2 linked regions of the Methanocaldococcus jannaschii DSM 2661 genome follow. The main gene of each other region encodes a partner of the protein of the gene in region 2 in a complex. Each region holds a gene or a part of one and is shown on either strand. Other genes may lie near its edges. The genes, in order: MJ_RS06035 and cgi121.

What was found.
Region 1: the proteins of cgi121 (region 2) and MJ_RS06035 are in contact, whole or in part, in a crystal structure (PDB 3ENH), measured with the Methanocaldococcus jannaschii proteins.

Annotation. Positions count from the first base shown.
Region 1 is NC_000909.1:1,062,550-1,074,831, reverse strand. Bases 2,259-5,142 are described here. They hold MJ_RS06035 (bifunctional N(6)-L-threonylcarbamoyladenine synthase/serine/threonine protein kinase), read left to right. Parts: upstream 2,259-2,838; coding sequence 2,839-4,446; downstream 4,447-5,142. Other genes in these bases: MJ_RS06025 (D-glucuronyl C5-epimerase family protein), read left to right, coding at 4,871-5,142; MJ_RS06030 (metal-sulfur cluster assembly factor), read left to right, coding at 4,572-4,859; guaA (glutamine-hydrolyzing GMP synthase), read left to right, coding at 2,259-2,741. In the rest of the region: MJ_RS06050 (UbiD family decarboxylase), read right to left, coding at 1-1,245; MJ_RS06045 (UPF0058 family protein), read left to right, coding at 1,434-1,790; more of guaA, read left to right, coding at 1,809-2,258; more of MJ_RS06025, read left to right, coding at 5,143-5,788; MJ_RS06020 (TatD family hydrolase), read right to left, coding at 5,789-6,631; GTPase HflX, read right to left, coding at 6,692-7,900; MJ_RS09750 (hypothetical protein), read left to right, coding at 8,376-8,525; MJ_RS06010 (DEAD/DEAH box helicase), read right to left, coding at 8,807-12,282. UniProt on the Methanocaldococcus jannaschii protein: Required for the formation of a threonylcarbamoyl group on adenosine at position 37 (t(6)A37) in tRNAs that read codons beginning with adenine.
Region 2 is NC_000909.1:173,542-191,295, forward strand. The notes cover bases 10,612-13,395. They hold cgi121 (KEOPS complex subunit Cgi121), read right to left. Parts: upstream 12,331-13,395; coding sequence 11,893-12,330; downstream 10,612-11,892. Other genes in these bases: argJ (bifunctional ornithine acetyltransferase/N-acetylglutamate synthase), read right to left, coding at 10,674-11,882; MJ_RS00975 (CBS domain-containing ParB/RepB/Spo0J family partition protein), read right to left, coding at 12,333-13,130. In the rest of the region: MJ_RS00900 (ATP-dependent DNA ligase), read right to left, coding at 1-1,482; MJ_RS00905 (protein-L-isoaspartate O-methyltransferase), read right to left, coding at 1,639-2,286; MJ_RS00910 (Tfx family DNA-binding protein), read left to right, coding at 2,387-2,800; MJ_RS00915 (mRNA surveillance protein pelota), read left to right, coding at 2,801-3,844; MJ_RS00920 (translin family protein), read right to left, coding at 3,928-4,545; MJ_RS00925 (50S ribosomal protein L3), read left to right, coding at 4,879-5,886; rpl4p (50S ribosomal protein L4), read left to right, coding at 5,928-6,686; MJ_RS00935 (50S ribosomal protein L23), read left to right, coding at 6,720-6,980; MJ_RS00940 (50S ribosomal protein L2), read left to right, coding at 7,040-7,768; rpsS (30S ribosomal protein S19), read left to right, coding at 7,854-8,312; MJ_RS09825 (hypothetical protein), read right to left, coding at 8,371-9,111; MJ_RS09445 (hypothetical protein), read right to left, coding at 9,801-9,947; MJ_RS00960 (hypothetical protein), read left to right, coding at 10,062-10,286; MJ_RS09835 (hypothetical protein), read left to right, coding at 10,363-10,491; MJ_RS09840 (hypothetical protein), read right to left, coding at 10,481-10,603; MJ_RS00985 (30S ribosomal protein S13), read left to right, coding at 13,597-14,049; and 8 more genes. UniProt on the Methanocaldococcus jannaschii protein: Component of the KEOPS complex that is probably involved in the transfer of the threonylcarbamoyl moiety of threonylcarbamoyl-AMP (TC-AMP) to the N6 group of A37, a step in the formation of a threonylcarbamoyl group on adenosine at position 37 (t(6)A37) in tRNAs that read codons beginning with adenine.

The sequences.
Region 1 (12,282 bases), 890 kb from region 2 along the record:
TCTCTCAAAATGCTCTCTACCTTTAATCAAACTCATAGTTGCATCTACCCCCACTTTTGCTGTTAGTTTATTTTTTAAATCACTCGAAGGATCTAAAGAAGAACCTTTGGCTCCAGAAATAATAACTATATCTTTATCTCCTTGAACCCTTGTGGCTATTGCATACTCAACATCATTTATATCAAATATATTTATGTCATCATCAACTACAATCACATGCTTCAAACTTGGATGGGAAGCAAATGCTGCCAATATAGCATTTTTCCCATCTCCTTCTGTCCTCTTCTCTATCTGAACAACAGCATGAAGCCAGCAACAACCTCCCTCAGTTAAAACAATATTTTTTACTGTCGGAACGGTATTTCTAACTCCCTTCAAAATTCTTGGCTCTTGAGGCATTCCCATCAATGTTTTATGTTCAATCCCTCCCGGTAATAAAGCGTGGAATATAGGTTTTTCCTTCCTATAAAGTTTCTCAATCTTAATTATTGGCTGCTTTCTAACAATATCATAAGTTCCAGTTATATCTACAAAAGGCCCCTCATCATCAACCTCTGGCAATATCTTACCCTCAATGATAAACTCTGCCTCTGGAACTAACAAGCCATTATCCAACTCAAAAACCCCTATCTCTCCTCCCAACAAAGCAGCTGCAAATTTTAGCTCATCAAATGTTATATCAGCAGAGGTAGAGCCAGCCAACAAAACAGCTGGATGAACTCCTATAACTATAGCAACATCCAAATATCCCTTTTCCTTTAGAGCTTTATTATATAAAAAGTGTAAATGCCTTTGTTCAACCATTCTTATAACTAAATAATCATCTTTAACCAAAATTCTATGAATTGATAAGTTATAGCCGTAATCTTTATCATAGACAACAACAACCCCACTTGTTATATAAGCTCCCGCATCCTTCTCGTAGTATATTGGAATTGGCCAGTTTTTAATATTCTCTGGGATTTCAACAATATATTTCTCTTTCAATTTATTGTTTATCTTTAATTTTCCTTCTTTTTCCTTTTCCATTGCATCAAGCATAAAGAATATAAAATCCTCCTTTTTAACATTAAAAATCTTTGAAAGGGTTTCCCTACTGCAAAGATTTCCAACAACTTCAAATCCATTTACATCTTTTATATAAACTGGTTTTCCATCATATTTTTTTAATATTCTTGAAACTCCAAACTTTTTATCGGCTTTGTCTATTATAATGGGATTAAGTTTATTAATGATTTCTCTCATGATACCACCAAAGTTTTTATAGTTTTTTGCAAAGTAATAAAATTTATTAAGGAAAGTTTAAACGCCTTCCAAAAGGAAGGCGTTCATAAATACCTTTTTATCCTAAAATGTTTTGCAAAAAACTATATATATTTCTTAGCCAATTTTAATATTAATCTTATTCTTTGCTTAATATTTAAAGTGATAACATGCACAAAGAGCAGTTAATGAAACTTCATCAATTTTTTGTTTATGTTGTAAAAGAAATTATGGATGATAATTTAGAAAATACTGACAATGAATGTAAAAAATTATTTAAAATTTATGAGATGTTAGACATTAGGCCCCATCACATTCATCGACTTAAAAGCGAACAAAAAGCAGCGATATTACTGTTATCTGCTTGTGTTGCCAGTTACTTAGCCAATAATATGGATAATGTCCCCAAAAACTTAGCCAAAAAACTTGAAGAAAACGCTTTTAAACATTTAAACAGTTGTAAGAAAAACATTATTATATTAGAAGAAAATGAAAATAACGGTGAAAGTGCTGAAAAGGAAGAATAATTTAAAGGTGATATTTTTATGTTTGACCCAAAAAAATTTATTGATGAGGCAGTAGAAGAAATAAAACAGCAAATTAGTGACAGAAAAGCAATAATTGCCTTAAGTGGAGGGGTAGATAGCTCCGTCGCTGCCGTCTTAACCCACAAAGCAATTGGAGATAAATTAACAGCTGTTTTTGTTGATACTGGATTGATGAGAAAGGGAGAGAGGGAAGAAGTTGAAAAAACTTTTAGAGACAAGTTGGGATTAAACTTAATTGTTGTAGATGCAAAGGATAGATTTTTAAATGCCCTAAAAGGAGTTACAGACCCAGAGGAGAAGAGAAAGATTATTGGAAAGTTATTTATTGATGTCTTTGAGGAGATTGCTGAAGATATAAAGGCAGAGGTTTTAGTGCAAGGGACTATAGCCCCAGATTGGATTGAAACACAAGGGAAGATAAAGAGCCATCATAACGTTGCCCTACCTCACGGAATGGTTTTAGAGGTTGTTGAACCATTGAGAGAGCTTTATAAAGATGAAGTTAGATTGTTGGCAAAAGAATTAGGGCTACCAGATAGCATCGTCTATAGACAACCATTCCCAGGGCCAGGATTAGCTGTTAGAGTTTTAGGGGAGGTTACAGAAGAAAAGCTAAACATCTGCAGAGAGGCAAATGCAATAGTTGAGGAAGAAGTTAAAAAAGCCAACTTAGATAAAGATTTATGGCAATACTTTGCCGTTGTTTTGGACTGTAAAGCAACTGGAGTTAAGGGAGATGAAAGGGAATACAACTGGATTGTCGCCTTAAGAATGGTTAAATCATTGGATGCTATGACAGCACACGTTCCAGAGATTCCTTTTGATTTGTTGAAGAGGATTAGTAAAAGAATTACATCAGAAATTCCAAATGTTGCAAGAGTAGTGTTTGATATAACTGATAAGCCACCAGCTACAATTGAATTTGAATAAAAAAACTTTTTTAAACTTTTTTAGTTTATTATATTGACATTAACTATTTAACTATTTTGGCAATTTAAATATTATAATAGTATAATTGAGTGATAATATGATTTGCTTAGGATTAGAAGGAACTGCAGAAAAAACTGGGGTAGGGATTGTTACCTCTGATGGAGAGGTTTTATTTAATAAAACTATCATGTATAAACCCCCAAAACAGGGTATTAATCCAAGAGAGGCTGCTGACCATCATGCTGAAACATTTCCTAAGCTTATAAAAGAGGCTTTTGAAGTAGTTGATAAAAATGAGATTGATTTAATTGCATTCTCCCAAGGGCCGGGATTAGGGCCGAGTTTGAGGGTAACTGCAACCGTAGCAAGAACTTTATCTTTAACATTAAAAAAACCAATAATTGGGGTTAATCATTGCATTGCCCATATAGAGATTGGTAAGCTAACTACAGAGGCAGAAGACCCTCTAACTCTATATGTTAGTGGTGGAAACACCCAAGTTATAGCTTATGTCTCAAAAAAATATAGGGTATTTGGAGAGACGTTAGATATAGCTGTTGGTAACTGCTTAGACCAGTTTGCAAGATATGTGAATTTGCCACATCCCGGGGGGCCTTATATAGAGGAATTGGCAAGGAAAGGGAAAAAGCTTGTTGATTTACCTTACACTGTTAAAGGCATGGATATAGCATTCTCTGGATTGCTAACAGCGGCTATGAGAGCTTATGATGCTGGAGAGAGATTGGAAGATATCTGCTACTCCCTACAAGAATATGCCTTCTCAATGCTAACTGAGATTACAGAAAGGGCTTTAGCTCACACAAATAAAGGAGAGGTCATGCTCGTTGGTGGAGTAGCGGCAAATAACAGATTGAGAGAGATGCTCAAAGCTATGTGTGAGGGTCAGAATGTTGATTTTTACGTCCCTCCTAAGGAGTTTTGTGGAGACAATGGAGCTATGATTGCATGGCTTGGTTTATTGATGCATAAAAATGGAAGATGGATGAGTTTGGATGAAACAAAGATAATTCCAAATTATAGGACTGATATGGTTGAAGTTAATTGGATAAAAGAAATTAAAGGCAAGAAGAGAAAGATTCCAGAACATTTAATTGGTAAGGGGGCAGAGGCAGATATTAAGAGAGATAGCTATTTAGATTTTGATGTAATTATTAAGGAGAGAGTTAAAAAAGGCTATAGGGATGAGAGATTAGATGAAAATATAAGAAAGAGTAGAACTGCAAGAGAGGCAAGGTATTTAGCATTGGTTAAAGATTTTGGTATCCCAGCTCCATACATATTTGATGTTGATTTAGATAACAAGAGAATTATGATGAGTTATATCAACGGAAAGTTAGCTAAGGATGTTATTGAGGATAATTTAGATATTGCATACAAAATTGGAGAAATCGTTGGAAAACTGCATAAAAACGATGTAATTCATAATGACTTAACTACATCCAACTTTATATTTGATAAAGATTTATATATCATTGATTTTGGTTTAGGAAAGATTTCAAATCTTGATGAAGATAAGGCAGTTGATTTAATCGTCTTTAAAAAGGCTGTGTTATCAACTCATCATGAAAAGTTTGATGAAATCTGGGAGAGATTTTTAGAGGGTTATAAAAGTGTTTATGATAGGTGGGAGATTATACTGGAGTTAATGAAGGATGTTGAAAGAAGAGCAAGATATGTAGAGTAAATATTTAAAATTTTTTAAGTGGTATGATTTTTCCACTTATGAGTAAAAAAAATGTAAAAATAGAAGTATTTATATAATGAGCAAATACTAAAAAATTATTTAAAATCTCTTCTGAGGTGTAAGATATGGTAACAAAGGAAGATGTTTTAAATGCCCTAAAAACAGTTGCAGACCCGCACATGGGAATAAGCATTGTAGATATGGGATTAATTAGAGATGTGGAGGTTGATGATGAGGGTAATGTAAAATTTAAGCTCATTCCTACAAACCCTTACTGTATGAGTGTTATGGCAATGGCTTTTCAGGCAAAGGAAGCAGTTAAATCATTGGAAGGTGTTAAAAAAGTTGAGGTTACTGTAGAAGGGCATGTAATGGAGAAGGACATTAATGAGATGCTTAAAGAGAAAGAATAAAAGTGATTCTTATGAAGAAATTTGAAATTATTCTTTTTTTATTTATAGCCGTTTTAATCTTTGTTTTCGGATATTTTGTTGGAGCATCTCAACCTTTATATTCTGAAAATCCAGTTATCCAATATTTCAAAAATCCAAAACCTTTTACAGTTGAAAATGTAAATATGCCAGTTACTTACTATGGCACGATATGTGGAAAGTATATTGGTTATCAGATAACTCCCCACAATGTCAATGAAGAGGCAAGAAAATGTTTCTATAAATATTTTAAGTTAAAAGATAAAAATCCTAAAGAGGCTGAGAGATATTTAAAAAGAGGACTATTTTTAACAGAGTATCTAATATCTCAAGCAGATAAAGAAACTGCTGAAGTAGATGAAAAGAACATCACTTTTATTGTTTGGAGGTATAATTTTGAATTCCCACTTTATAATCTATCTAAGGGTTGGAGAGGAGCATTATGCCAAGCAGGCTGCTTAAAGACCTTATATTTAGCTTATGAAGCTACTGGAGATGAGAGGTATTTAAATTATGCAAATTTAGCCATAAATGCCTTCAAAGTTCCTGTTGAAAAAGGAGGGTTATTAAAAATCAGAATCTATAAAAATAAAAGCTACTATTGGTTTCCAGAGTATGCATCTGAAAATCCACCCTATGTGCTAAATGGGTTTATCACAGCCACTCTATGGATTGGAGACTTTGGAAACAAAACAGGGAACGCTGATGCTCTATACCTTTACAAAGAAGGTTTAAAATCAATAAAAACATTTCTTCCAATGTATGATGCTGGAGATTGGAGTTATTACGATGCTTTAGGTCATAGATGCAATAAACATTATGAACATCTACATAGACTGCAGATGCTATGGCTTTACAATAAAACAGGAGATGAGATATACCTAAAATACTACAAAAAATGGAGAGAATAGTTACAATTCTAAATCCATATCATAAATCCTCTCTATATTCTCCTTATGGATTTTATAAACACCCTCTTCATCCAAAACTCCCTTCTCAATCAATCTCCTTGTAACTCTTGGGACTGTTTTTATTCCTAAGGCAACTCCTGGCCTTTTTAAATCATCAATATAGTCAGTTTCCATAACAAACCTTAAAGATTTTTTAACAACGTCTTCATTTACTCTTGATGCTAAAATTGAAGGAAAAATACCATATCTCTCTCCCTCCAAAACCATATTCCCACAATGATGCTTAACGACCTTTTCTGGATTCAATCCAACCTCTTTAGCCATTTCAGAAAACTCTTTAAACTGCTCTTCTGTTGAACTCTCAGCATGAATTTGGATTGCACAACCAATATCTTTTGCCAATTCCATACAATATTTTAAAATCTCATTTGATGCTTTCCAAACATCTTCACTTACAGGATAGTGAGGTCTTCCAACTTCACCAATTCCTACAATAAAATCATACTCCTCAACAAGCTTTTTTGCATAATTTAAGGCATCAACAATTCTTTGTTTTGCCTCCTCCAAGCTCATAAATTTCATCAAGTATGTTAGCTCAGCTGGATGAACTCCAACTAATCCAAAAGCTTTAACTGGTGTGTTTTTGTTTATTATCTCAACATCTCTAACTAAGATGTCCATTGATGCTGTTAGGTTTCCATCAAATGTTGGTTTATTTAAAACTATCATTACCTTTCCTCCAGCGTTATAGAATGTTTTAGCTACCTTTTCAGCTCCATAGCCGTGTTTGTCATCAACATGTATATGATTGTCAGTAACAGGCAGACTTTTTAGAACATCCATATTTTCACCAGATTTAATTTAAATTTTTCTAATTATACCTCTGAGCGTATTTCACTAAATTTATACTGCAGATTTATGCAGCTTTAAAATCCTATTTACATCTCTTTCTTTTGCTCTGAATGTTATTATATGCTTGTTATCTTCTAAGATATCTTCAATAATCTCAGTGTTCTCATACAAATAGGATATAAGCCTTGGATTGTCTGTCTCAATAGTTCCGATGGAGAGATTGAGATGCTCTATAATCATCTCCTTAAGTAAATCCATATTTATGTCGTATTTTGCAGAGACAAATATTGGATTCACTATGTATCTATCTAACTCTTCTAAAATTTTTCTCTTTTTTTCCTTTGTAATCTTATCTACTTTGTTAAATACAGTTATTATTGGGGCTTTGCAATTAATTTTACTTAAAATTTCATGATTTACCTTTAATTTTCTTTTAATTTCTTCAATATCATCGGACGCATCTACAACAATTAATATCAAATCGCTGTCTGCACTCTCTTCAATTGTTGATAAGAATGCCTCAATCATAAATGGGGGCAAATCATCAATAAATCCAACTGTATCGGTAACCAATATCTTTCTCTTAATACCTTTTATAGCCCTTGTTGTTGTAGTTAATGTTGTAAAAACCTGATTTTTTGATTCTTTGTTCTCTCCAGTTAATGCATTTAATAAGCTGGTTTTTCCTGCGTTTGTATAACCAATTAAACCAACAGTATCAAATTTAGCCCTTCCTTTCCTTGCTACCCTTCTATGCTCCCTGAGCTTTTCTAATTTTCTTTTTATTGTTGCTATCTCCCTTTTTACCTTTTGGTAGTATTTTTCAACTTCATAATCCCCATATCCTCCAAATCCCGGCTGTTCCCCCATCTTTGCTAATCTTACTTTCTCCCTTGCCCTTGGTAACTCATACTGCAATTCTGCCAATCTAACCTGCAATTGAGCTTCTTTAGTTCTTGCATGCTTATAGAATATCCTTAAAACAAGCTCAATCTTATCAATAACTTCAACTTTAAATTTCTTAGCTAAGTTGTATTTTTGTGAAGGAGTTAAGATATTTCCAACTATAACAATCTCTATATTCTCCTCTTTAATATTTTCAGCGATTCTTTCAACTAATCCACTACCAATTTGATACTTTGGGTCAGCTTTTCTAATTTGAACTATTGTTTTTACTGGGTTATAGAGAACTTCAGCTAATTCTTTAAGCTCCTCTATACTTTTTCTATCAAATTTACTGTCTTTTCTTAAAATTAACAATGCCCTTCTTTTAATTCTATCTCCCCCATTTAATTTTTAAATTTTAAATTGTTAAAATATATTATGGAAATTCAATATATAAATCTTGTCCTTATTAAAAAAGAAAATAGAGTCTAAGTCAATTTATAAAAGACTCATCTTTATAAACAAGCGTTTAAGAAATATGGTTTCGAAGTTATTGAAGACTAAAATATTCAATATATATTGCAATTGTTACAATAGTTTATCTCATTAATAAATTTTTAATAAGCTCATAGTTTCTTGTAAAAAATTTTGTAATAAAAAAAGGCATAAATGAATGCTTTTAGGATGTTCAAATTTCCTTAATTAATTTTAATAACTTTGCAAAAACAACTATGATGGTGAAAAATACAATAGATGTTAAAGAAATATTAAGAGAGTTAGATACAACCAGAATTAAAGACTATCCTTTAATGAGTGGAAAAGAGATTTTGTTGAGGACTAATTTTAAGGGTTGTTGTGGGATGCCTTCACAGATAAGCCAGTTGAATTTAAAGGAACAATTAGAGAGCTGTTAGATAAAGGAAATAGAGCTGAGATAATTGCCACTTTAAATGCTGTTATGAGATGTGCAAAAAAGTTAGTTGAATATTTAAAGAATTAAAACCAGAAAAGATTGGAATTATTGGATTTCAGCCAGCGTTAAAGAGATTGTTAATACCTTTAGTTCTGAAAATGTCATAGTTAGTGATTTAAATCCAGAAAATGTTGGAAAAATAAAATATGGGCTAGTAGCTTTAGCAAGAGCTTTAGTTGTAGAACCGAGGTTATTTTATTAGATAAACCGCTAAATACCTTATTTCTGACCTTCTCTCCGAGATAAAGCTCGGAGCTTCCTTAGCGACAATAAATGGTGAATCCAACTTAAAAGTTAAATTCAAAAATTTAAAAACTTAGTTTTTGCTGTCCAAATTTAACTCCCAACTCATCCAAAATCTTTTTAGCTATTTTTTCTCCAATAATTGAAGCCACTTTTGAAGGGTTGTTTATAATATCCTCAATACTTCTAATTCCAGCATTATACAGCTTTCTTGCTCTAACCCTTCCAATATACTTTATGCTCAACAACTCAATAATATCTTCCTTAGCTCCATATTCTAACCTTATCTCCAACTTCTCTGGAATGTCTGAGCTTTTACCAATTAATTTAGCAATCTCTTTTAATGCATGCATTATCCAAACAGCATTTTCAACCTTATATCTCAAAATCCCTGGTTCAATCTTATATCTCTTTAAAATTTCATCTTCTGGAACTTCATTAATCCAATCATACAGCATCTTAGCTGTTTTAAATGCCTCTAAATCCTCAATCTCAAAGCTTTTTATTCCAAGAGAGTCCATTTCATCAATTAAATTTAACTCTTCAGAGTTATAAACTCTTAAATTTGGCATCATCTCCAAGGTTTTTGAAATTAGGTAGAGATAATAAATCTCTTCTTCATTCTCCATCTCTTCCAATCCATCTATGATGAATTTAGCTGACAATGGGTCTATGTAGAGTTCAGAAACTCTCTTTCCTAATTCTGTTGGCATAAAATCAATAATAAACTCATTCTCTTCCAAAAATCTAATGACTTCATTAATATTTTTAGCAACTTCCCTCAAATTTCCATATTGATGAGCATAGAAGGTATTTCTTATAAACCATTCTAAATCATACTCATCTCTAATCTCTCCAGTAGCAATAAGTCCTAAAAGTTGAGTTCTTAAAACTGCTTGATTTGAGAGCTTTGAATATATTGGCTCTGGTTTTTGCGTCAATGCCTGATAAGCCCTTAAATAATCTCTATCATTCTTTGCTACGATTATCCCTTCTCCATATGGGTCTAATCCTGGTCTTCCAGCTCTTCCTATACATTGTTGGATTTCCATTATTGGGATGTATCTCATCCCTTTATTTGTAAATCTTGTTAAGTCTTTAACTATTGCCCTTCTACACGGTAAGTTCAGCCCAGCAGAGTTATGCACTATAAATCCATTTGCCACAATATAATGGCTGTTGCTTCCATCGTCTGGCAGTTCTATGTCATAGGCATACTTGTCATTTACTTTTATCTTTTTAATTTCTTTAATTCTATCCCAATAAATGTCTCCATCATAGCATTCTTTTTTCCAGCTATATCTCATCTCTTTATGAATTGGCTTACCACAAATTGGACATTTTTCGAGATTTACTAAAAAGTTATACATCTCTTCTAAGTTTTCTTTATCTTTTATGTGTTTATTTAGGAGACTCATTAAAACTCTGCCTTTTTCATTTAAAGAGTAATAATTGTTTCCATTAATTTTTTCTCTTACAATAAAGTCAAAATAAGGATTTTTTCTCTTTGAATAATATTCTTTATAGTTTGTAATTAATTTTTTTCCATCCAATAGTTCAAAAAGTAATTTTACACGTTTTTTATTTAACTCTCTCTGCCTTTTAGTTCTTGGTTTAAACATGGTCAAATCAACACTAAATCCACAATCACACCATATTTTGGCAATCGGAGTGAAGCGGAGAGCTACAAATTCCGAAGGAATTTGTCCAATTTCTTTATTTTTTATGATTTCTTCTAATTTTCTTCTCTTCTCTTCATGTCTTAGTGGGATGTTCTCATAAAATCTTTTTATACTCATAAAATCTCTAATTGTTAATACATAAATGTCTTTACATTTGTATTCTTTGCCATTTGTTGGAGATACCATAGTTTTAGTTTTCTTTTTTCTAATACTGCTATGAATCCCAAATCTTAACAATACAAACTGTAATTGTTCAACCAATTTTTCAGATATTGAATAGAATTCAATGTTTTTTCTATTTAAGTATATATATCCATCACTATCAAACAATCCTGCAATAAGATATGCTAACTTATCCAATGGAAGATTACAAAATGCATCAATGTTTTTGTTATCTTTTGTGAGCATATTTAATTTATTAAAGATTTTTCTTAGTTTTTTCGAGTATATATAATGAGCAACACCTTTTGATATTCTACATTTCAAAAAGTATTTTTTGTGAAGTTCAGAATCATCAAAATTTGGGGGATATTTTGGATTAAATGCAAGGTCTGGAGTGGCTTTAAGAGTATTTTTTTCTATAACTCCGGTATAACCATCTCCTATGAAATATCCAATGAAATAAAGGTCTCCATTAGATAAATCAATATCTTTCTCCTTAACTCTTATTCTATCAACTGTCGCTACATAATCTCCAACTTTTAAATCCTTTGCCTCTTTTTCTTTTAAAGAACCATTTTCTTTAACTAAAAATATATGATTTGGAGTTGTAGTGATTTCTAAACCATTTACTGTTTTTACAACGATGTTGTATTCATGCTGTGGAGTTTTATGGACTTTCCAACCATCTACTGGTTTTATCTCCTTTCCACATAATGCAAAGACTTTTTCGTCTTTATTTAATTCAGTAATTTTCCTAAATCCGCTCTCTTGCAGTATTTCAGTGTTTGCATTTAGGCAGAGTGTAGGAGTGCAACAGATAACCTTAATTAACCTCTTTCTAAACGCATCTTCAACAATCTTTCTATGCTGATAAGTTAAACCAGCATGATGAAAGGCAGAGCCGTTTAAGATGCATTCAGCTAAGGTTTTACACATCTCAGTTGGTGGCTCTAAGATAGATAAAATCTCTTCAGCTATTTCTTTTAATCTTATTTTTTCCTCTTCAGTTAAAAATTTCTTTAAATTTAATTTCTTTGCCTCATTAACGGCATTTCTTTTGGTGTTGCAGAATACTAAACAGCATCCTCCTTCCTTTACACAATCAACAACTAAGTTGTAAATATCGTTATTATCAACTGCCTTTATCTCTCTAATTTCTCCATTTATAAACTCTATGGCTTCATTTTTGTAAATGCCTTTTTTCAACTCAACAGGTCTCCAATCATCAACTATAAGCTCAGCATTAAGCCACTCAGCCAACTCATCTGGATTTCCAATAGTTGCAGATAAACCAATAATTTGTACATTGAACTCTTTTAATTTAGTCAATAAAATCTCTAACGTCCCTCCTCTTGTTTCATCATTAATTAGATGAATTTCATCAACCACAACAACAGAAACATCATTAATCCAGTCAATTTTATGTCTCCATAGAGAGTCAAGTTTCTCAGCTGTCGTTATAATTAAATGATATTTGCTTAAATCCTCATCTTCATCATAATCCCCTATTGATAAGGCTATTCTCAACCCATACCGCTCATATTTGCTTTTAAACTCCTCATACTTCTCTGATGCCAATGCCTTTAAAGGCACTATGAAGATACCCTTTTTGTTTGTAGGATTTTTATTCCCATCCAATAAGTGATTTATTAAAGCCATCTCTCCAATTAGTGTTTTTCCAGATGCTGTTGGAATAG
Region 2 (17,754 bases):
CTCTAAATCTGCCTCAGTTAGTCCAGTCCCTACATGTCCAATAGGGTAGAGGTTCCCTTCCTCATCTCTAACACATATTTCAAATGAACCATACCAATCCTTTCTCTTCCCCATCCCTCTCTTTGCCTTTGTAATTACGACATCTAAACTCTCAAGAGTTGGTTTAAATTTATACATTGTTCTAACTCTACTTCCTGGGGTATAAGGAGCCTTTAAATTTTTAATCATAACTCCCTCATGCCCAATAGATAGAGACCAGTTATAAAATTCTCTTGCCTCTTTTGCATCGTTTGTGACTAATTTATAGGATATATCAATTATTTTATCTGATTTAAGCTCTTTCTCTATCCTCTTTCTTTCAGTTCTCCAATCATTCTCATAACCAACAATTTCCTCTAAAACTTTTCTTCTCTTTTCAAATTCCTCATCTATAAATGATACTCCATCTTTATAAAGAATATCAAACAAATAAACTCTCAAATTTATTTCCTTCATCATCTTTCCAATATCATACTTTCTCCTAAATCTTCTAAGTATATCTTGGAAAGGTCTTGGCTTTCCTGTTTGTTTATCTATAGCTACACACTCCCCTTCAACAATTAATTTATCTACATTAATATTTTTTACCGCCTCAACAATCTCTGGAAGGGCATTTGTAACATCCTCCAATCTCCTGCTATATATCTTAACTTTATTTCCATCCTTATGTATTTGAACTCTTGCTCCATCATACTTTGTTTCAAATTGAGCTCTGCCCATCTCCAATAATGCCTCTTCAATTGAAGGAGTTAATTGAGCCAACATTGGTTTTATTGGTCTAAATAATTTTAATTTTAGCTCCTCACTTTCTAAATCTCCCATTAATAATTTCTCAGCTAAAAGCCCAATATCATTGGTTATAGCATATATCTTCTCAAGTTTTTCCTTTGGAACATTGAAATAAACTGACAAAGCATCTAATATAGTTGGAACATTCATCCCTATCCTCATATCTTCCAAAATTAACCTTGCCAAATACCTGCACTCTATTGGTGAAGCTCTTAAAAAGAGACTACTTATTAACCTCAACTTTTTCTTTTGAGAACCTTCTCCCTCTATCTCCCCAACCCTCTTTAAGGTTTCATAAACCTCATCTACAGTTAATGGCTGAAAAAATAAAGATGCTTGCTTAATCTTTGATTTTAATTGCTCTATTGCCAATCCAATATCTCCCGTCTCTTTAATTTTCTCTAACAATTCATCTTTCTTAATTCCTATAGATGTAACAGCATTTATTAAAAGTTTTTCTCCAATTCCTAACTCTCTCTCATCGTATTCGGGATAAACCCTCCCTATAGCCATATAACAAATCTTTTTTAAATCCTCTGGCTTCCCTTTCTCTTTAACCATGTCAATTAATTTTATAAAATAATCTCTCTTTTCCAACCTTTTTGTTGTTTTTTCAATTTTATTAAATATTTCACAAACATCTCTCCAAAGCATTATTTCACCATAAAAATATATATTATGAAATTTTATTATCTTGGCTCTAATTAAAATTGTTTCTCATTTTTAATCTTAGTTAATATGTCATTAACTATCCACTCAAAAATAAAACAGAATAAAATAAAAGAGATAATAATTTATCTTATTATCATTTTACCCTTGGAATCCTTCTTTACCAACTAAAGGAACAAATGCCACTGGCCCACAGTCCTTTATTATTATCTCATCTCCTCTCTTTTCAGCTAAAACTAATCTTTGTAGATACCTACCAACAGGCATTAATAACTTTCCCCCATCTTTTAATTGCCTTATTAATGGTTCTGGGATTTTTGGACCTGCTGCAGTTGTATATATCCTATCATAAGGGGCTAATGGCTCATACCCTAAAGTTCCATCTCCCACTATTACAATAACGTTATCGTATCCCAATTTCCTTAAAGTTCTCTCTGCTTTTTCAGCCAATTCTGGAATTCTCTCAATACTAACAACTAAACCATCCTCCCCCACAATCTCAGCAGTTACTGCCGCGTGATAACCACAACCAGTCCCAATCTCTAAAACTTTCATTCCTGGCTTTAAATCTAAAAGCTCACACATCATTCCAACCATATGAATGGCTGAAATAGTCTGCCCATAACCAATCTCTAATGGAGTATCTACATACGCATATTCCTTTAAATGCTCTGGAAGAAATTCCTCCCTTGGAACTTTTAATAGAGCATCAATTACTCTTTTACTTTTTATATACCCCTCCCTAATTAATTTCTCAATTACTGCTTTCTTTTGTTCTTCTAAATCCATAATTTCACCAAATATAATCTATATAAGGTAGCTTATATAAATGTTTAATATAATGTTAATTATAAGAAATTACCACCAAAATAATTATTTGGTGTTATGCATGGTTGAGGATTCATTCTTAACAGACACACAAATTAAGGTTTTAAAATTGAGAAAAAAAGGATTAACCCAAGAAGAAATAGCAAAAATGCTTGGAACAAGTAGAGCCAACATAAGTATGATTGAAAAAAGGGCAAAAGAAAATATAAAGAAGGCATATAACACAATAAAGATTTATAATAGGATAATGGCTCCACTATCTATTGAAATTGAAGAAGGGACTGATGTTTTAGAAATTCCAGATATTGTATTTAAAAAAGCTGATGAAGAAGGTATAAAAGTGAAATACAATACCTTAGAGCTCATTGAGCTTATAAAAGAAAATGCTTCAGAATTTATAGAAAAAAGAACAGTTAAAAAGAAATTTAAAATATACATCCTTGAAAATGGGGACTTAGATGTTGGAGGGAGCTAAATGAAAATTATAGAAGAAATTCCACAGAAAAATATTATTAAGCTTATGCCTGAAAACTTAGATGATTTATGGGTCTTATATAACATTATTGAAGAAGGAGATAAGATATTTGCAGTTACTGAGAGAAGAGTGCAGGATAAAGGAGACGTTATTAGAGCAGACAGAGGAGCCAAAAGAAAAATGTTTTTAGGAATTGAAGTAAAAAACGTAGAATTTGATGAAAACACGAAAAGAGTTAGAATTTTAGGAACTATAATTCATGGCCCAGACGATGTTCCCCTTGGCAGTCATCATACAATTGAAATTAAACCATTTGATGAGCTTTCAATTGAAAAAAATTGGAAAAAATGGCAGATAGAGAGAATAAAGGAAGCTATTGAATCATCTAAAAGACCTAAGGTTTTAGTTGTTGTTATGGATGATGAAGAAGCAGATATCTTTGAAGTTAGAGACTACAGCATAAAAGAAATTTGCTCAATAAAATCTCACACTTCAAAAAAATTGGATTATAAAATTAACGAAGAGTTAAAAAAAGAGTATTATCATGAAATAGCTAAGGTTTTGTCAGAGTATGATGTTGATAATATTTTGGTCGCAGGGCCAGGATTTGCAAAAAATAGCTTTTATAATTTTATTTCCTCTCAATACCCAGAGCTTAAAAATAAAATAGTTGTGGAGAGCATATCAACAACCTCAAGAGCTGGATTAAATGAGGTTATTAAAAGAGGAATTATTAATAGAATATATGCTGAATCAAGGGTTGCAAAAGAAACACAATTGATAGAAAAGCTTTTGGAAGAGATTGCTAAAAAGGGATTGGCTGTTTATGGTATTGATGAAGTAAAAAAAGCTTTAGAATATTCAGCTATAGACACATTATTAGTTTCAGATAGCTTAGTAAGAAATCATGAGATAGAAAAAATAATAGATACTACTGAAGAGATGGGTGGGAAGGTAGTTATCGTTTCCTCTGAACATGATGCTGGAAAGCAATTAAAAGCCTTAGGAGGAATAGCCGGTTTATTAAGATTCCCTATTGAATAATTACTCTTGAATAGGACTTTCGCAGTTTATATATTGAATTTGGAATTTAGATGCCTAAAAGGCATCATTTTCCTTATAGAGATTTATTCCTGCGAAAGTCCTATTTGAACTCTTTTTAAATGTTCTCTAAGCTTAAGATTTTGAATAAAAGTAACAATATCTCCATGGGTTTTTTCTAAGATTCCTCTACTAATATCCTGCTTCCTTCTCAAATTATCCACTACGTGATAATAATCAAAGTTCATTAAAAATTCATATAAATCTTCCATAAATTTGAAATACCTTTCAACCTCTGCTAAATTATCATTTTTCATTGCCTCTAATACCTCTCTCCTCAACTCTCCAATCACATCAGCTAATCCTAAGATGTAGTTCTCTTCTTTAATAAAATCAAGCTCTTTGAAACTTGGAATCTTATTATCAAACTTTATCATATACAAAGATAATGCCTCAACAAATTCCTGTTGAGGGGTAGATAAATATCCAACAAACTCTGGGAATGTTGCTAAACTATTTAGTTTTTTAATTTTTTCTGATATCTCATTTAATTTGTCTTTAAACTCATCTTTATCGTCTGATTTGTGAATTTTTCTAATTAACATTGCACAATCTCTTGTTATTTCCCTTGATAACTTTAAAATTTCTTCTCTAACACTATCTTTATTTGCAAGGTAGTTTATTAGATAATTTAGCTCATCCATTGCTACCACCAAAAATTTTATATACCCTATTGTTAGTATTTGTTTATACACTCCTTTTCTTTTATTACACTAATCCGTTATTAATTTATACCTCAAATAATGCAAACCTGAAAAGCCCGGGTAGGGCAATGACAGGTTTGCAAAATATAGTGTCTTCCAAAATCAATAAAATTAATTTAAGGAACATTGAACGCCTTTAAGGCGTTCATTAATACCTTAGTTATTTCAAAAGTTTTGAAAGACACTATAAAAAAGCTATTTAGATATTAAACCAAACAAAACACTCAAATAAAAGATTTTAAAGATATCAATAAATATGCTGGAGGTTAGATTATGGGGTTAAATATTAACAGACCAAGAAGAGGTTCATTAGCATTCAGTCCAAGAAAAAGAGCAAAAAGACCAGTTCCAAGAATTAGAAGCTGGCCAGAAGAGGATACAGTAAGGTTACAGGCATTTCCAGTATATAAAGCAGGAATGAGCCATGCATTTATTAAAGAAGATAATCCAAAAAGTCCAAATGCTGGACAGGAGGTATTTACTCCAATCACAATATTAGAAGCTCCACCAATCAACGTATGTGCTATAAGAGTTTATGGAAGAAATGAAAGAAACTACTTAACAACATTAACAGAAGTTTGGGCAGACAACTTAGACAAAGAATTAGAAAGAAAAATTAAACTCCCTAAAAAAGAAGACAGAAAGACCGTTGAAGATTTAGAAGCATTAAAAGACAAAATTGAAGATGTTAGAGTTCTCGTTCATACAAATCCAAAATTAACATGCCTTCCAAAGAAAAAACCAGAAATCTTAGAAATTAGAATTGGAGGAAAAGATATTGAAGAAAGATTAAACTACGCTAAAGAGATTTTAGGTAAGCAGTTAAACATTACAGATGTCTTCCAAGAAGGAGAGTTAGTCGATACAATTGGAGTTACAAAAGGTAAAGGATTCCAAGGACAAGTTAAAAGATGGGGAGTTAAAATACAATTTGGTAAGCACGCAAGAAAAGGAGTAGGAAGACACGTTGGTTCTATTGGTCCATGGCAACCAAAGATGGTTATGTGGAGTGTTCCAATGCCAGGTCAAATGGGATACCACCAAAGAACTGAATACAACAAGAGAATATTAAAGATTGGAAACAATGGGGATGAAATTACACCAAAAGGTGGATTCTTACACTACGGGGTTATAAGAAACAACTATGTTGTATTAAAAGGTTCAGTTCAAGGGCCTGCAAAGAGATTAATTGTATTAAGAAGAGCTATAAGACCACAGGAGCCATTAATCAAAGTACCTGAAATTACATACATAAGTACAACATCAAAGCAAGGTAAGTAAATAAAATACTTTAAAATAATTGAGAGAGAAGGTGAATAATAATGAAGGCTGTTGTTTATAATTTAAATGGAGAGGCAGTAAAAGAAATTGACTTACCAGCAGTATTTGAAGAAGAATACAGACCAGATTTAATTAAGAGAGCTTTCTTATCTGCATTTACAGCAAGATTACAGCCAAAAGGTTCAGACCCATTGGCAGGATTAAGAACAAGTGCTAAAAACATTGGTAAAGGACACGGTAGGGCAAGAGTAGATAGAGTTCCACAAGGATGGGCTGCAAGAGTTCCACAAGCAGTTGGTGGAAGAAGAGCACACCCACCAAAAGTTGAGAAAATATTATGGGAAAGAGTAAATAAAAAAGAAAGAATTAAAGCAATAAAGAGTGCTATTGCAGCTACAGCAAACCCTGAATTAGTTAAAGAAAGAGGACATGTCTTTGAGACTGAAAATCTCCCAATTATTGTTGAAAGTTCATTTGAAGAGTTGCAAAAAACAAAAGATGTATTTGCAGTATTTGAAAAATTAGGAATCAGTGATGATGTTATAAGAGCTAAGAACGGAATTAAGATTAGAGCTGGAAAAGGTAAGATGAGAGGAAGAAAATACAAAAAACCAAGAAGTATCTTAGTTGTTGTTGGAGATAAATGCAACGCTATATTGGCTTCAAGAAACTTACCAGGAGTTGATGTTATAACTGCTAAAGATTTGGGAATTATCCATTTAGCTCCTGGGGGAGTTGCTGGAAGATTAACCGTATGGACTGAAAGTGCATTAGAGAAATTAAAAGAGAGATTTGAATAAATAAAATAAAAATGCAGAAACAAGGGGATAAAAATGGATGCCTTCGATGTAATAAAAGCTCCAGTAGTTACAGAAAAAACTGTTAGAATGATTGAAGAGGAAAACAAATTAGTATTTTACGTTGATAGGAGAGCTACAAAGCAGGATATAAAGAGAGCTATGAAAGAGTTGTTTGATGTTGAAGTTGAGAAAGTAAATACATTAATAACACCAAAAGGGGAAAAGAAAGCTTACGTTAAGTTGAAAGAAGGATATGACGCAAGTAAAATAGCAGCAAGCTTAGGAATCTACTAAATTAAATAAATTTTTAAATAATTGAAACACTTAAAAATTTATCACAAGTGGTGGTGAAGATGGGAAAAAGATTAATCTCTCAAAGAAGAGGTAGGGGTTCTTCAGTATATACTTGCCCTTCACACAAAAGAAGGGGAGAAGCAAAATACAGAAGATTTGATGAATTAGAGAAAAAAGGAAAAGTTTTAGGTAAAATTGTTGATATATTACACGACCCAGGAAGAAGTGCTCCAGTTGCAAAAGTTGAATACGAAACAGGAGAAGAAGGATTGTTAGTTGTTCCAGAAGGTGTAAAAGTTGGAGATATTATTGAGTGTGGTGTCTCTGCAGAAATAAAGCCAGGAAATATCTTACCATTGGGAGCTATTCCAGAGGGAATTCCTGTCTTCAACATAGAAACAGTTCCAGGAGATGGAGGAAAATTAGTTAGAGCAGGAGGTTGTTATGCACACATATTGACACACGATGGAGAAAGAACTTATGTTAAATTGCCATCAGGACACATCAAAGCTTTACACTCAATGTGTAGAGCTACAATTGGAGTTGTTGCTGGTGGAGGAAGAAAAGAGAAACCATTCGTTAAGGCTGGTAAGAAGTATCACGCAATGAAAGCTAAGGCAGTTAAGTGGCCAAGAGTTAGAGGAGTTGCAATGAACGCTGTCGATCACCCATTCGGTGGAGGAAGACACCAACACACTGGAAAACCAACTACTGTTTCAAGAAAGAAAGTTCCACCAGGAAGAAAGGTTGGACATATATCTGCAAGAAGAACTGGAGTCAGGAAATAATTTCCTCTCTTATTTATTAAGTTTTTGAATAAAATTAGATAAAATAAACACAAACAAAACACATAATAATTTAAGGTGACTAAATATGGCATCTGCAAGGAGAAGAAGAATTAAAAAGAAAAAACAAGTAATTTCAAAAAAGATAGAGTTTAGATACAGAGGATACACATTAGAAGAACTTCAACAAATGCCTTTAAGAGAGTTTGCAAAGTTGTTGCCTGCAAGACAGAGAAGAACATTATTGAGAGGTTTAACCCCACAACAGAAAAAATTAGCTATGAAAATTAAAAAAGCAAGAAGATTATTAAACAAAGGTAAAGAACCAAGAATTATAAGAACACACTGCAGAGACTTTGTTATAACACCAGATATGGTTGGATTAACCTTTGGTGTCTATAACGGAAAAGAGTTCGTTGAAGTTAAAGTAACTCCAGAAATGATTGGACACTACTTAGGAGAGTTCTCATTAACAAGAAAACCAGTTCAGCACGGAGCTCCTGGTATGGGAGCTACAAGAAGCTCAATGTTCGTTCCAATCAAGTAAATTCTTTACCTTTCTTTTTTTATTAATAGGGGATATTTACTTATTTGGATAAAAGATTTTATAAATAGGTTTCTACCATTTTAAAGAGATTTGTAAATGGATAAGGATTTGGATAATTCTCTTCTATTAAATCTTCATAGTTGTTTTTAATATATTCCCAAAAATCTACTGTGATTCCGGCTTCTTTTAATTCTATACTTAATTCATTGGCTATATTGTAATCCTTATCTCTAATTTCCCTGTTTATTACTAATTTATAAAACTTTCTTCCTTTAATTTCATAGTTATATCTATAGCCCAGTTGTGAATACAACAGCATTAAATTGGTGATGACTCTATCCATGTCATTAGCATTTCTATTTTTTATTACTTTCATAATTTGAGATAATAAAGAATAACGTTCAAAATAAGATTGTAATCCTGTATTTGTTTGTAATCTACATTTATACCTCTTAACCTCCAAATATTTCCCATAATAAAACTCATAAAGAATTATAAAATACAAAACAAAAACTGTATCAAATAAATATCCTTTTCTTTTTCTTTCTCCATTTTCAATTCTTATTATTTCAGGAATTAATCTCTCGTTATCAATTTTAGAATTTTTAAACTCAATAAGGATTGCATATTTATTTAAAACCTTCTTCAAATGTCTTGGATTCGTAAAATTGATAGCTTTAAAGAATCTCTCAAGCTTTTCAGCAATTTTATCATCATTAAAGAAATCATATTGTTTAATAAAATCCTTTAATTCATAAGATTTTGGCATACTAAATGAAATATTAAAAATCTTTTCCAAATACTCTTCTGCTTTTATAATATCTTTATATTTTGTTTTAATAGCCTTAGAAACAGCATCTTTATCAACAGCTACAAAATAAACAATATTTTTATTTCATCATCATTTTTGTTTTCGTCTTCATCTTCTCCGCCTAAACTAAAGAATAACTTAATTGATGCCAATAAATTTAAAATATTCTCTGCTTCGCACCTATCAAGTTCATCAATAAAAATAATTAATTTTTTACCATTGTCGGCAAGTGTTTTTGATAACTCTTTAAAACAATTCTGTAATTCTTTAACTTTTTTATGGTAAGATTCTTCTTCATTTTCGTCTTCTTTTGATGCATTGACTACGTATCCAACAAATTTGCTTCCATCAAAACTTGCGTTTATTTTAATCCCAGATAGTTCTGTTATGGGAGAAGTCCCTGCTTTAATATTTGTTGCATTTATTGCTCCTAAAACCATGTTTTTCCAAAGATTAACTGACTTCTTTCCTAATTTTTTAATTTTATCTTTTATTTCTTTTGTAATAGTTTCGTCCTTATTTAATTTAGCTTCTAATTCGTCCCAAATAAACTCCAATAATGAATAAGGCAAATTATCATCTTTTTCATAAAGCCAAGCATCAAATTTTAAGCAAATAAATTCATTTTTATCCAATTTACTCATAATATGGTTTATAACGCTACTCTTCCCACTACCTCAATTTCCATAAAGGGCTATCATATTATTCTTCTGCAAATAATCCCATCTATTTTCAATAAATCTTGCTATAGCATCTGCCTTCTTCTTTATTCCTAACCTATCATATTCATCCAAATTTTTTAAAGGCATGTCAGGGCTTAACATAACCCTCCCCCCACATAAGCTAATAATTTTGATACTGTTAGCTTAGATAACTTTTATTAATCCTAAAAAATATATATCCTTAACCATATCAAAAGCTTAGGAGTTGTGAATATTATGATAACTAAACAATTTGATAGACATTTAAAGTATTACACTACAATAGTTAAAGTTTTTGCTAATGGTATTATTTTGATAACTGCTTACTACTTAGTGTTTGAGCTTCCAGTAGGTTATTTAATAGGATTATACATCATTATGTTTGTTGTGTGGTTATTGGTGTCAATGTTTTTCTTAGGTAGATTGTTGGATTTTATGGCTAAAATGGATTTAAAAAAATAAACAAAAAGCTAAATTTGATATTTTAACCAATTTTTGTGATACTGCCATTAATGCCATGTGTTATGGTATAATAGTGATGATACTATTTAGTTTGTATAAGGGTTTAGCTCCAAACTCTGCCATAGTTGGAATAAGCATAATGATAATAATAGCAATTGGAATATACTTAATAATAGAGTATGCTATAAAAAAGATTATTGGGTAGGTTTTGCTTCTAACTTTTTAGAGGCATAGAACAACCACAAACAGCCAACCAAGACCATAGCCAATAAAAACAAACTAATCATAATTGATGCTATAATTATATCCGTTTCCATAACATCATCCTCTTTTTTGTGTTGTTATATTCTTATGTAAGCAGTTAGTTATATAGATTGTGACAAACCATTAAGTTGTATATTCAGCGTTTATTCTAACATACTCATAGCTTAAATCACATCCATAACAAACGTTCTCAAACTCCCCCATCTTCAAATCAACAACTATCTTTATTTCATCACTTTTCATAATCTCCTCGGCCTTTTTTAGCTCTTCAGTTCCTTCATCAGCCAATGGAATCCCATCTTTAACTAAATAAACCTCATCTTTATAGTTGCTCAATATAACATCAACAACTTCTGGGTTGAAATCAGCCCCACTATATCCAACAGCAGCAACAATCCTTCCCCAATTTGGGTCTCCACCAAACACAGCAGTTTTAACTAACAAAGAATTAACTATAGCCTTTGATGCTTTAACTGCATCCTCCTCAGTTTTAGCCCCTTTAACAACAACCTCCATAAATTTGGTAGCTCCTTCACCATCCTTAACAATCATCTTGGCAAGCTCTCTGCACACATACAATAAGGCATTTTCAAACTCTTCTCCACATTCTTCATAATTAACTCCACTTAATCCATTAGCTAAAACAAAAACGGTATCATTTGTTGAAGTGTCTCCATCAACGGATATGTTGTTGAATGTTTTATCTACAACCTTTTGCAAGATATTTGTTAAGCTTTCTTTATCAATCTCTATGTCTGTTGTTATAAAGCAAAGCATAGTAGCATGTAACATATTTGGAGCTATCATCCCAGCTCCTTTTGCTATCCCCCCAACTCTAACAGTTTTTCCATTAACCTCAAACTCCACAGCTATTTCCTTTGGTTTTGTATCAGTTGTCATTATTGCTTTGGCAGCGTTTATTGAGCTGTTTCCTTCTTTTATTAAATTATAAACCTTATTTATTCTATCTTTTATAATGTTCATATCCATCTTTCTTCCAATAACTCCAGTTGAGGCTACTAAAACCTCATCTTCATTAATATTAAAGAGCTCTGCTACTAATCTCTGCATTTCTTTAGCATCTTCCATTCCATCTTTTGTAAAACAGTTGGCGTTTCCACTATTTGCAACTATTGCTCTAAATTTATCTCTATTTTTTATCAACTCCCTTGATAAAACTACAGGATGAGCTACAACTTTATTTGTTGTGAATGTCCCAGCTCCTACTGCATCTTTTTCAGAGATAATTATCGCTACTCCAAACTTACCCTCTTTGTATCCATTGGCTTTAAATCCCTTAGGGGCTGTAACTCCACCATCAATAACTCTCATATTTCCACCTTTACTCTTTCTTTAATTCAATTAAAGCTATCTTCTCCAAAACTCTTTCAACAACATTTCCAAAACCCCTAATCTTAAAAATTTCTCTAATCAATCTTTCCTTATCTTCATTAATTTCCAAAACAGAATCATCAATTTCTCCACCAATAAGCTCATAAATTTTTCTAAAAGTCTCTTCATCTTCACAGATTAAGCAAACATTCCCATCTTTAGCTCCAATAATCTTTATTGCCTCATGTATCTGCCTCTGTCCAGAAGCTCTAACCAAAATTTCCATCCAAAAACTCTTTGCTATTGGTTTTTTTGTCTTTGCTTGATTTATAGCATGCAAAACATGTTTCTTTGTAGCTACTACATCAGCGTTTAAAATTTGAAACTTTAAACCTAAATTAAAAATTTCATTATTTATCCTTGCCCCTCTTATTCCCCTAATTATCATAATTATCCCAATACTCCATTTTTGTTGTATTTTATTACCTTAACACTGTTTTCGTCATCACTATCAACAATCTTAACATCCTCCAGTGATTTTAAATTCATAATCTCAGCTGTCTTTTCTATACCAAGCTTTTTATCAGTGTCTAAATAAATTACATAGGCATCCAACTTCGGCACTCCCATTTTATACGCTGCTACTGCCCTATGATGTCCATCTACCAATATATAATAATCTCCCCTTTTTGTTTTTATTGCAATTATTGGCTCTGCCAAACCTTTTTTTAGTTCATACATTCTGCCAACCAGCTCATCAGCGTGTATTTTATTCTGTGTTGGTCTCAATTTATTAACATCTACCTCTTCTTTTTCAACTCTCAAATTGTAACCTAAGCTTTTATAAGTTTTGATTATATTTTCCAATTTTTTAGGCGTGGTTTTCTCTATTTGAGACCTGATAACATCCATATTAGATATAATTCCAACTAAATTATTTTCTTCATCAACAACTGGCAATTTTGAGAAACCAGTTCTAAACATTATTCTACCAACATCCATTATATTGGCATCAGGAGTTGTAACAACCATATCTTTCCTTTTTGTCATTACATTTTCTACTTTCTCATTATCATCCTTTCCTACAATATCATGAACAGAAACTATCCCTATTAGCTTTCCATTCTCAACCACAGGAAATGAATTGTGTCCAGTCTCTTTCAACAATTTAATAACATCTTTAACTGTATTATCTTTTGAAACAGTAACAACCTTCTTTGTCATATATTCAGATACCTTTACTGACATAATGACACCATCAGCATAAATTTTTAAATTTTTATATTGTAATAGAACTTTCGCAGTTTGTATATTTTATTAAAGGCATTTAAATGCCTAAAGGCATTATTATTCCATAGAACATTTATTCCTACGAAAGTTCCATTGTAAATTATTTTAAGGATTAGATATAAATACTTCAACATCAAATTAATAACTATCCTTTAACCTTACTAAAAACCGAAAATAATATATAATATGGTATCCATTAATCATAACGTTGAGTATTGTGGGAATATATAAAAAGAATATATAAAAAATGAAACACGTTTCAGAGCGGAGGTAGCCTAGCCCGGCCAAGGCGTGGGACTGGAGATCCCATGGGGCTTTGCCCCGCGGGGGTTCAAATCCCCCCCTCCGCGCCACTTCTTTTTATTTTTTAATATCTATTTACTATAAAACACGAAATTATGGAGGTGCAACCTTGACCGAGAATATGCAAAATTCTGAATTTAAGTATTTAATTAGAGTTTCAAGGACAGATTTAGATGGGAACAAAAAGTTAATAATGGCTCTCCAGGACATCTACGGTGTTGGAGAGGCAATGGCAAGGGCAATTGTAAGAGTTGCTAAATTAGACCCTAACAAATTAGCTGGTTATTTAACAGAGGAAGAAGTTAAAAAAATTGAAGAAGTATTGGCAGACCCTGCTAAATTTGGAATCCCATCATGGATGTTTAACAGAAGAAAAGATTATGTTACTGGAGAGGATAAACACGTTATTGAAAGCGATTTAATGATTATAAAACAGGAAGATATTAACAGATTGAAGAGAATCAGATGTTATAGAGGAATTAGACACGAGCTTGGATTACCATGTAGAGGACAGAGAACAAAGAGTACATTTAGAAGAGGTCCAACTGTTGGAGTTTCAAGAAGAAAGAAATAAATTATTAAATGAAACACTTAGCATAACATTCAACAAAAAATTATTGAAGGTGATTAGATGGGAGACCCAAGGAGAAGATTTAAAAAGACTTATGAAACACCAAACCATCCATGGATTAAAGAGAGAATTGAGAGAGAAAAAGAGTTGTGTAGGAAGTATGGTTTAAGAAGAAAGAGAGAAGTTTGGAAAGCAGAGACAATATTAAGAAAATACAGAAGACAGGCAAGAAGATTAATTAGTGATAGAACAGAGCAAGGAGCTAAAGAAGCTGTCCAGCTTTTCAATGTATTAAAAAAATACGGTATCTTAAAAATTGAGAACCCAACACTTGATGATGTCTTATCATTAACCGTTGAAGATATCTTAGAGAGAAGATTACAAACACTTGTATTTAGAAAAGGATTAGCAAGAACACCAAGACAAGCAAGACAGTTAATTGTTCATGGACATATAGCAGTTAATGGTAGAGTTGTAACTGCTCCAAGCTACATGGTAACAGTTGAAGAAGAAGACAAAATCAGCTATGCTAAAAACTCCCCATTCAACGATGACAATCACCCAGAAAGAGCTAAAATTGTTGGATTAGTAGCAGAAGAAACACAGACACAGGAGACAGAATAAAAATATAAATTAAAGGTGAAACACTATGGCAGAACAGAAAAAAGAAAAATGGGGAATAGTTCATATCTACTCATCTTACAACAACACAATAATCCATGCAACAGACATTACAGGAGCAGAGACAATTGCAAGAGTTTCAGGTGGGAGGGTTACAAGAAACCAGAGAGATGAGGGTTCTCCTTACGCAGCAATGCAGGCAGCATTTAAATTGGCAGAGGTATTAAAAGAGAGAGGAATTGAAAACATCCATATCAAAGTTAGAGCTCCAGGAGGTAGTGGGCAGAAAAACCCAGGACCTGGAGCTCAGGCTGCTATTAGAGCTTTAGCAAGAGCTGGATTAAGAATTGGAAGAATTGAAGATGTTACACCAGTTCCACATGATGGAACAACACCTAAGAAGAGGTTCAAAAAGTAAGGTGATAATCTTTGATTACAATCAAAGAAAAGAGAAAGACAAGAATTGGGGAGGAATTTATTTTTTCTTTAAAAGCCCCAATTTCATTTTCTAATGCTATTAGGAGAATAATGATTTCTGAAGTTCCAACCTTTGCTATTGAAGATGTTTATATATATGAGAACTCATCATCAATGGATGATGAGATTTTAGCACATAGATTGGGTTTAATTCCAATTAAAGGAAAACCATTATTAGAGAATGAAGTTATAACATTCACCTTAGAAAAAGAGGGGCCTTGCACAGTTTATTCATCAGATTTAAAATCTGAAAATGGAGAAGTTGCTTTTAAAAACATTCCAATTGTTAAATTAGGAAAAGGGCAAAGAATACAGATTGAATGTGAAGCAATTCCTGGCATTGGAAAGGTTCATGCAAAATGGCAACCATGCAATGCTGTCTATAAACAAATTGCTGATGATGAAGTAGAATTTTTCGTTGAAACATTTGGACAAATGGAAGCTGAAGAAATCTTAGAAGAAGCTGTTAAAATACTAAAAAATAAAGCTGAAAGTTTCTTACAACAGTTAGAAATGATTGAACAATAAAAAACCATTTTCATTCTAATTATTTGTCAAACCTTATAATAATTATAAAAGGTTTGAAGGAAAACACGGTGATATATATGGCAAAGAAAATAACAGCTACAAACCCAAGGTTGGTTAAGTTAATTGAGATATTAAAGCAGGAAAGTTATAAAAATCAGGCAAAGATTTGGAAGGATATTGCAAGAAGGTTAGCAAAACCAAGAAGAAGGAGAGCAGAGGTAAATTTAAGTAAGATAAACAGATACACAAAAGAAGGAGATGTTGTTTTAGTTCCTGGTAAAGTTTTAGGAGCTGGGAAGTTAGAGCACAAGGTTGTCGTTGCTGCATTTGCATTCTCAGAAACAGCTAAAAAATTAATTAAAGAAGCTGGAGGAGAAGCAATAACAATTGAAGAGCTAATAAAAAGAAATCCAAAAGGTTCAAATGTTAAAATTATGGCGTAAATATAAACTGGATTAAAACACGGTGATAGTTATGACAGTAATAGATGCTGAAGGAGCGATATTGGGAAGATTGGCTTCAGAAGTAGCAAAAAGAGTTTTGAGAGGAGAAGAAATTGTTATTGTAAATGCTGAGATGGTAGTTATTACAGGTAACAAGGACTGGATTATAAAAACCTACCAAGAGGAAAGAGAGAAGAAAAACGTTGCTAACCCAAGAAGATTTGGGCCGAAATTCCCAAGAAGACCAGATGATATATTAAGAAGAACAATTAGAAAGATGCTTCCATACAAAAAACCAAAAGGAAGAGAGGCATTTAAGAGAGTTAAAGTTTATGTTGGAAATCCTAAAAACTTAACAGTTGATGAAAAAATAAGCCACAAATTAAACACCACCAAATATATAACATTAGCTGAGTTAAGCAAACACTTAGGAGCGAAGTTCTGAGGTGATTAAATGGGAAAAATTGTTATAACAGTTGGTAAAAGAAAAAGAGCTATTGCGAGAGCAGTAGCAAGAGAAGGGAAGGGAAGAATAAGAATAAACAAAATACCTATTGAGTTAATTGAGCCCAAATATAAGAGAATGAAGTTAATGGAACCAATTTTATTAGCTGGAGAGGAAGTTATTAGCCAAATGGATATTGATGTTACAGTTAAAGGCGGAGGAGTAATGGGACAAATGGATGCTGCAAGAACAGCTATTGGTAAAGCTATTGTTGAATTTACAGGTAGCAAAGAGTTGAGAGACAAGTTCTTAGCTTACGACAGAACATTATTGGTTAGCGATGCAAGAAGAACCGAACCACACAAACCAAGTAGGTCAACAAAGGGTCCAAGAGCAAAGAGACAAAAGTCATACAGATAAATTTATTTTACAATTTTTGGAAAGATATTATCTTTTCTTTTATTTTGGGTGAGAAACATGATGTTCCCTATTAGATGTTTTTCCTGTGGTAATGTTATCGCTGAAGTTTTTGAAGAGTACAAAGAGAGAATTTTAAAAGGAGAGAATCCAAAAGATGTTTTGGATGATTTAGGCATTAAAAAATACTGCTGTAGAAGAATGTTTATCTCTTACAGAATAGGAGAGGATGGAAGAGAAATTATTGATGAAATAATAGCTCATGACGAGAGATATCTATAATTAGATTTTTAAACTTATTATTCTTTTTAACGGGGCCGTGGGGTAGCCTGGATATCCTGTGCGCTTGGGGGGCGTGCGACCCGGGTTCAAGTCCCGGCGGCCCCACCATTTGATATTTTATATATTTCAGAGGTGAGATATTGAAATTAACAAAATTTGAGATTGCAAGGATATTGGGAGCGAGAAGTTTGCAGATATCAAGTGGAGCATATGCAACAATAGAAACAAAATGTGATAGCTCATTGAAAATAGCTTATGAAGAAATTAAACAAGGAAAAGTTCCTTTAAAACCAATAAGACCGGTAAAAGCTTAATTGTTTTTAACTACAGTGGGGCTGAACGTAGTGAAGCTCCACTCTGAGGTATAGTAATCGCCCATGGGCGAGTAATGAAACCGAAGCGTAGCTTCGAGCTACAAAATCCAAAGGATTTTGTTAAATCCGTAGGATTTCATCTGATAGGAGAAGGCATAAACAATTAAATTATAATTATTTT